Regions from separate parts of the Paenibacillus stellifer genome, predicted to be linked through region 1. Evidence: predicted binding sites of a transcription regulator. Region 1 holds the regulator's gene; the other holds the start of a gene.
The links. Region 1 encodes LexA, which represses DNA repair genes until DNA is damaged. Its sites were predicted from a motif close to CGAACATATGTTCG; they were not measured.
Positions count from the first base shown of each region.

Region 1 (4,270 bases):
AACTCACCATTGCTCAGAGTACTTTTGGCGTTAAGCACATTTGGTAATCCCAAAATAACGGAATCGAGGGGAACTGTACTGTTGACTTCATTGTAATAATTTACTCCCCCGTTGTTATCCCAATAGGTCTGGTTATTCACTTCGTATTTGATTGCGAATTTTACGAAGCTCAGATTCTTCAACTCGGAATGATCTGTTGTAGAATCATTTGTGAAGATGCTGAAATTCCATTTCTCATGGGTTCCATCCGTCGGCCCTACATAACTCGCACTGGTATCATACCAATTTGTGTTATCTGTCGTGTAATGGACAGTGACATTTTTCACGGTTCCCAGATTAGCAACATCAATATTTCCGCTGAATCCGACATATCCAGGTTTATAAATAACGCTGACATCCGAATCAAGAAGCTTGACCTCATCACCGCTGGCAAATGCCGATCCCACAAAGGATACACCAAAAATCAGAGTAAACATCATCAATCCAGCAAAAAGTTTTTTAATTGCTTTCACTGCTATCTCTCCTCTAATTTTAATTTTTAAACACCGGGTCTTGAGCCGACAAGAATGTTGTTCATACGTTTGCACATTTCTTTGTGTTTTTTCATTCCTCCTTTGAAACTTGAGAATTGGTTGTAAATTGTTGAATGTTAATTATTTCCTATCAATAAGGATATCTTTAGCAGAATTATATGTAAATAGTAATAAAGTAACATTGTACTAGAATAATATATGGGATAATATGTCATAAAAGGTCGATAAACAGGAAGGAAGCACAAAAGTCACCTTAAAGGCTGTCGATATTCGCCGAGTCCATTGGAAAATTCCATTCATAGAAAAAGGTACAGTCCTTCAGAAAATGGAGGCTGTACCTTTTTTGCCGGGGTAGATGTCTTCTTTGATTTTGATCCTTACCGCTGAATAAAAAACAGTAAGTTCTTCAAGTGGCCCAGGTTATTCCTCCTGTGGAGACACTTTTCGAATTGGATGTCTAAGCTCTTCTCAATCAGGCGGCAATGGCTCTTTCGGAACTGGCTTTAAGAGTGCAATTTTTCATGCAGTGATATGTTGAAATGTTATCGTGAAGAAGATCAATCGGTGCATGAGGGCTTGACCACCTTGCGGGGAGTTTTACATATTAGGCTGATTGATCATGGGAGACCCAAGGCAAAGCCTGGGCGGTATTCAGGAAGAAGTAGGGGCGCCGGTCAAATCCTCGATATCTGTCGATCCCATAATCAACAATGTAATTACAATTACCAGGAGTATGTTCACAGCAAACCCTTCGCCGTCAAAATCGCTCATTCGGACACACCTTCTTTTGAAGTTATTTGTTATTCCCGGTTTGCTTTTTTAGAGCTCCCATCAAATCGTTCAATGTTAAGTTGCCGTTCTCGTTCATAAAGTTAACCAGCTTATCGACATTGGTGTCGCCCATATCGCTCAATGTTTTGTATTTCCCCACCAGGCTGACGAACAGAGAAGCGTCGGTGAACATTTGAACGGAATCAACCTTAAGCTTACCGCTCAACAACAATGCAGCCACCGCCACTTCAAGCCCTTTATTCTTCTTAACTGTCGACGCTGTGCTTTTCTTCTTGGCGCCTGAATTGTTGCGGTTTCCGAGAGGAGCCATGGTCTTTCCTTCCTCCCTGAGCATAATTTCGAAAATGGATATTGAGCGCATCCTCCGTATCACACTCTATGCGTACTCTAAGTTTTTGGTTAATCGGGCATTGAATTGCACGGGAAATTGAAACTGCGGCTGTTCTGGATCGGACAGGAGGGGCGTTCTGCCAGCTTAAATGCTGATTCATGCGGATAACGCAACTCGATCGTCATTTGCTTCGAACTTCAATTGAAGAATCAGTATTGGCAAAATGACCGCCATCGTAAAAAACCGCCGGGCGGCGGTTTTTGCGCTGAGTCTTTAGCTTACAAATAGCGCCGCCTTACTTCCGGATTGTGACCCGGGTATGAAGCGGAACGGTGCGGGCCAGCTCCAGCACATCCTGATTATGCATCCGGATGCAGCCATGCGACACGTTGCCGCCGATGGAAGCCGGATTGTTCGTGCCGTGAATCCCGTAATGCGGTCTGGATAACCCGAGCCAATAAGCGCCGAAGGGCCCGCCAGGATTTGGCTGCTTATTGATTATGGTATATTCACCGGCTGGGGTTACGGTCAGCATTTTACCGATCCCGACGGGAAAGCCCCGAATTACGGTGTCCTGATCCAGGAGATACAGCATATGGTCGGACAGATCGACTATGATGCGGTAGTTGGGCACAGTGATTCCCCCTTTTTATCATCCTATGCCCCCAAATTCATATGAAATGCTAATCATAATGAAAAAAGGCAGCGCCGTTGTACGGCTCTGCCTTTAAGTGCTGCTGTTATAGTAGCTTAATGAATATCACGGAAAAGACCAATAACCTTGCCGAGAATCGTAACCCGGTTCAAGCGAAGCGGTTCGTAAGACGGATTCTCTGGTTGAAGCCGAATATGATCCCTTTCCTTATAGAAGGTCTTGACTGTAGCTTCATCTTCCTCGGTCATCGCTACGACGATATCACCATTGTCAGCGGTCTGCTGCTGCCGGACGATGACATAATCGCCATTCATAATGCCCGCTTCAATCATGCTGTCACCCGACACGGAGAGCATAAATACCTTGTTGTCCCCAACATAATGAGTAGGAAGGGGGAAGTAATCTTCGATGTTCTCTGTCGCCGTAATCGGTATGCCTGCGGTAACCTTGCCGACAACCGGTACTCTTGCGACCGTCTGGACAAATTGATGAACATTCTCGGATTCCTCCTGGCCAAGCAGTTCAATGGCCCGGGGTTTCGTCGGGTCGCGGCGGATAAGGCCTTTCTTCTCCAGCCGGTCCAGATGACCGTGAACGGTCGAGCTGGAGGCTAGTCCAACGGCTTCACCTATCTCCCGGACTGAGGGCGGGTACCCCTTGCTGCGAACTTCGTTGCGTATAAACTCCAGGATCGCCAGCTGGCGACTCGAGATCTTTGACATCGGAATACACCCCATGTAGTAATGTTTGGGAAAATTATAACACAGAACCTTCGTTCGCACAAACATAAGTTCTAAAATTGATGAAGCAAACCTGTAATGGCTGAATCTGCATTAAGAAATAGTAACCTCTCAACTTCAGTTTAGTAGTAAAGAAGAGGCTTAAATTGCTTCAAAAAATAAAGGGAACACTCGTTCGAAAAACCTCTTGATCGAAACGCATGTTCGTGCTATATTAGTTTTGTAAGTAAGAACAAGTGTTTGGAGGATGATACCCATGAGATATGGTACATATAAGAGCATCTATAATGAAGAATCTGTTCCGGCAGTTAGACAGGAAACCCGCTCGACGAACAAAGTCAACGGTTCGGGATCTAACCGAAGTGTCAATTCTATAACGGTGTTGAACCGTATTGGCATGTTCAAGATCTCGTTAATTCTTCTTATGATAATTTCCGGCTTCACGCTTGTGAACCAGGTGTTCGCCAGCTCCGAGAAATCGCCTCAGCAGGAACGTAAGGTTGTTGTAGAATCGGGAGACTCGCTGTGGGGCATCGCTCAGGAGTACAAGCCGTCGAATATGAGAACAGTAGTCTACATGCAGGCGATCCGTGAGCATAATCATCTGAATGTCAGCGGGCTGCAGGCAGGCCAGGTGATTTCGGTTCCTATCTATGAAGAGTAAGACAGGCGCTACCAGCACAGCGATCTTTAGCTAATGATCACAATCCAACCCAATATCAGATGTCGAAGAGCTTTCAGGGGATCGCCTTGACAAGCTCTTTTTCTCATGGCAAAGTTAGAATGACTTAAATGTCATGTTTCGACAGGAGGAAATGGTTTGAACATAGATGAACTGGTTAACCGGATTAACGAGCTTGCCCGCAAGCAGAAGAGCGAAGGGCTTAACGAGGAAGAATTGGCGGAACGCGCCAGGCTCCGTGAAATTTATCTGGGCAACGTGCGCCGTAACTTCCGCGCTCAGCTTGAATCCATTGAAATTGTAGATAACGAAGGAAATGATGGGAACGGCAGCAAGCCCCTGCACTAAGGGGCCTGTCCTTTCATAGATATTTCAGTATGACTAGGAGGAAAGGAAATGGCCCGTTCTTGGGAAAGAATGGTTCAACGCAATTCACAGCAGCTTAACAAAAAAAGGAAGAAGGAAGGCAAGGAATCGATTCATGCCTCCCGTTCACAGGCTGAAAGCGATGTATTTAAAGGAAGAAACATTGCATTT
Region 1 is NZ_CP009286.1:3,258,448-3,262,717, reverse strand. It holds gene PSTEL_RS15040 (carbohydrate-binding protein) at 1-512, opposite strand, end outside; gene PSTEL_RS15035 (hypothetical protein) at 1,327-1,659, opposite strand; gene PSTEL_RS15030 (L,D-transpeptidase) at 1,952-2,290, opposite strand; gene lexA (transcriptional repressor LexA) at 2,407-3,033, opposite strand; gene PSTEL_RS15020 (LysM peptidoglycan-binding domain-containing protein) at 3,308-3,715, shown strand; gene PSTEL_RS15015 (DUF896 domain-containing protein) at 3,872-4,081, shown strand; gene PSTEL_RS15010 (hypothetical protein) at 4,130-4,270, shown strand, end outside.

Region 2 (4,270 bases), 1.4 Mb from region 1:
CGCCCAGAGGAATTCCCTCAAAATTCAAATCATAGCACTGCAGAGCCTGCGCCGGTGTCCATGTGGACAATTTCTTGAATTCCTTCGTCATATGGGCTTGATCAAAGTACCCGGACAGAAACGCCGCCTCGGCCGCACTCATTTTCTTCATGAACCGGATGGAGCGGTGGAAGCGCTGAATTCGCGCATAATCTTTCAGGGTTATCCCTAACATCGCGGAGAAATCCCGCTCCAGCTGCCGTAAGGAGACGTTCAATTGGCTGGCCAAATGATCATACTGAACATAGCTGACAGACCCTAGCATTTTGGAAGCCAGATCAATCCGTTCCAGCTTTCGCCATACCAAATGCTTATCCTGTTGTATCCGGGACAAAAATGCCTGTTCGATGACTCCCGGACGCTGAGGTGAAGGAGTCTCCATTAGTCTGCTGCACAATTCGGCCAGAAATACGTCTTCATCTAGCGGGATAACCTGCTGGCAGAAAGCCGGTACAATCCCTGTAAGCTGAAAAAACAGGCGGAATTCCATCTCCACCATGAACAGCTCCGTATAGTGGGAGAATCCAATCATCGGGTCCTTGTTCAGTCCAAGGGCAATTACATCTCCTGCTTTCATACCAACCCCATTATAGACCCCGCCTCCGTACAAAATAAAGATCAGATACACGGAAGTATCGGCAGGCATCGGAACCTCCCCTGTCTCCAGGCGATGTTCAATGTATTGGCGGATACCTAAATCGATTTGCGGTAAGTATCGCATGGCTTATCCCTCACAGAACTATATAATCTTGATATAGTGAGTGTATTAAGAAGTGAGCCCTTTTGTCAATAACATCTGTTCGCAAAAAAACAGAGAGGGCGATTCCGGGCAGACTGGAAATACAAAAAGACAGACCTCCACTCAGCGCGAGGTCCATCTTTGAAATTATGGCAACATTAAATAGTCACACTTGTCTTTCAGCCGCCAATCGGCGCATCAGCAGCACGCCATGGATAATCACCAGCATGCTGCACGCCATGGCCATCACCTCCGCCGCTTGATCGCTTGCGGTCAGCAGGTCGAAGCCGCCGTGCCAGATTATTACCGGCAGCACACTCCAGTTCCCCAGCCGGGTGAGCCAGGCCAAGAGCACGGAGCCATAAGCCAGACTAATTCCCCAGCCAATCAGGCCCCAGCCCATATGCAGGTAGGTCTCATTGAACCAAAAAGCGGGCAGATGCCACAGCATCCAGATCACCGCCACTGCAAGCGAGCTTCCGAGCAGCGAATAGCGCTTGTGCAGCAGCGGCAGCAGGTAGCCTCTCCAGCCGGACTCCTCTCCCAGGCCGAAGGTAAGCATCCAGATCAGCGCCGTTACTGCCGCATTCCGGCCGGGCAGCTTCTCTGTCCGCCCGAATTGGCTCCAATCCGGCCAATGGCCGGCAATCAGCCGCTGGGCGGCCAGCGCCGCGGCGATGTATACCAGGATCAGCAGCACAGCCGCTATCATCCCCTTGCCCGCCTTGCGGACAGCGAAGGTTCGGGACAGCCAGCTTCCCAGTCCCTTCCGTCCTTCCGTAATCAGACATGCAGCGGCAGCGCCCAGCAGCGGGCCGAAGGAGGCCAGGTAGAATTGCCCGGGAAGCTGCGGCAGATGGATGCTCCATTGCCGTTCAAGCAGCAGCGGAAGCCACAGCAGCCAAGTAAAGCCGAAGGAAAACAGGATATATAGTCGAAGCCTGGTCATGCCGATGATCCTCCTTCAAAAGTTCAACTGTCATTATCGCGAGAGCAGTGCTCGTTACTTCTTCGCGTTCTCTATCGCAAGCCCCGGGAGTTCGGCATTTCCATCCTGGTACTTATAATTGAATTTCATTTTGATAATCCGCCATCCACCATTCGTCTCCTTCAGATCAAAATCATAGCTTCCGACGACAGTCCATACATTCCCGCCCTCATGCTCCAGATAATGAGTTGCGGTTCCATAGCAAAACAAGCTGGCATCCGATTGATTGGCACGCACAAGCATATTGCCCAATTGATGATGCGTAGAGTCGAAACCCGGCAGAACATTCCTCCAGGAATCAATAATTTCATTCGCGCTTAACAAGGCCGGAGGCTGCCCGTTCATGGATGAATAATCCAGCAGCACTTGATCTGCCAAGCCTCTTCTTACCGTATCCCAGTCACGCGAATCTACAGCAACAAATAATTCCACCACCGCATCTTCTGCCTTTGTCACTTCAGACTCCCCCTAGAACATTCTCTGCCTGCTGATTCCAATGCTAAAGAACTATGCTGATCCTGTATTGTAAAAAACCGACAAGGCCGTGATCATTCCCTTGGGGAGCGGTGATCAGCGCTAAAGTTACTTGCATGAATTTCTTATCAGCGTTATAATACGAACGTATATTCGCGTCAGGATAATTAGACATCATTGAACGGAGGTCCCCTTGCAATGGCCACACCACTACCGATCACAGACGCCGACCGGGCGCTGATTAAACCATATATCATTCTGCCAATGGTCCTGCGAGCATTCGAGCGCGATACCCGCATCTTTCTTAACTTCCGTACGCCCGACCCGTATGTCGATTGGATCCATGCAGCCCGTGAGCGCTTGTCCGTCGAGGTGCGGCTGACACGCTTCGAAGCCGTAAGGCGCGGAATCCGCGTCTATGACGAGGAACGAACGGCAAGCGGAATGTCGGTCCACTATTTATGCAGAGGCCATCATGGCAACCTGTTCCTGACCAACGCCGAAATTGCAGAGCTCGCGGTCAAGCTCATGCGCAAATATCTGTCTCTCCAAAAACCGTCAACCACAGCCTGATGGGGTACTGCTCCGCCAAGTGCTGGCTGTAATTCACAACCCGGAAAGAAGAGAATTCCAACTCGTTTCTCCTGCTTCCCGGGTTGCTGAAAAATTCATTAATAATCGGTTTCAAATAGTTTCTCATTTTTATCATTTAGGAATTGAATTTTCAACTGTGCAGTCGGGTTCCAAATCCTATAATCTTCTATAATTAAATACTTTTCACCTAAGTATTCATACTCACGTTTACCATCAATCACTACACAATATGTTTTTGCATTTCTCAAGACCTCGGTGTTATTAATTATAAGTCCGATTGAACCTTTTTCTATACCACCGAATGAAATACCATCTCTTATAGACACTGTAGATTTAGAGAAATTCGAAGAATCACGATAAATATAAATGTAAGATGAGCTAAAAATATAAGCTTCCGAATTATTCAATCTCTTTATTGATACAAACTTTAAATTTTCTTTGTTAACAAATTGGTTTAATTCTTTCTCAGTAATGGAATTCGAATTATTACATCCTGATAAAATAGACAGTAAACAAAATAGAACTATTAAATACTTCTTATGAAATCTCATACATCCTCCAAAGAAAAATCATATTTTCGGTTATTTGTAAAAATTTACCTTTGATTATAAATACTCGAAAGCATAGTTGCAATATATTAATACATAGCTCCAGCGTCCCTGCACCTTGTACGCCCCTTCGGGACTCTACGCGTCTTCTTATTTAGCGCAACAAAAAACGACCTCCAATACGAAATAGTCAACGCGACTATGACGTAGTAGAGGTCGTAATCCACAACCTTGAAACGGTGCGGTTTAGCAAGGCTCCTCACTCGGCTTGCCCGCATCCGTCGCTGTACGGAAGCTGTGTCCGCAGCCGCAAGTGGCGGTGGCATTCGGGTTGTTGATGGTGAAGCCGCCGGTCATGCCGGATTCCTCGAAGTCGATTTCCAGCCCGTCGAGAAGACGGAGGCTGTCTTTTTCCACGACAACCTTAAGGCCCTTCACATCCATGTACACGTCCTTGTCGGATTCAACATCGTCAAAACCCATCGCATAAGAGTAGCCGCTGCATCCCCCCGCATTGACGCCCAGGCGAAGGAACATGTCCGGAACCTCCTGCGTATCCCGCATAGTCTTCAGCTGCTCGGCAGCCGCATCGCTGATCGTAATCATGGCTTGTAGCCTCCTTTAAAGTTCTATGAGTAACCGGCGGTAACCGGTCCGAAGTTAGACGCTGCAACAAGGTTAATCGCCCGGCGGCACTTCAGACACCCTGACGTCAACCAAGAAATATAGAGCCGAGACTAAGCGCTAAGCTTAGAATTTCTTATATTTAAATCAAGTATACTTCACTCGCCGCACGCCGACAAGCCGCCATTCCGTGGCTCTGCTTTTTTGAATGAACTAGCCTGAACCCGCTGCCTGGTACAAGCCTCACTTTGCGGGTTTCCTGGG
Region 2 is NZ_CP009286.1:4,647,365-4,651,634, forward strand. It holds gene PSTEL_RS21415 (helix-turn-helix domain-containing protein) at 1-760, opposite strand, end outside; gene PSTEL_RS21420 (CPBP family intramembrane glutamic endopeptidase) at 945-1,727, opposite strand; gene PSTEL_RS21425 (nuclear transport factor 2 family protein) at 1,782-2,222, opposite strand; gene PSTEL_RS21430 (YhjD family protein) at 2,439-2,813, shown strand; gene PSTEL_RS21435 (hypothetical protein) at 2,912-3,385, opposite strand; gene PSTEL_RS21440 (HesB/IscA family protein) at 3,629-3,988, opposite strand.
Region 2: a site for LexA is predicted at 2,383-2,396, ahead of PSTEL_RS21430 (YhjD family protein). Genes of this name have one in related genera too.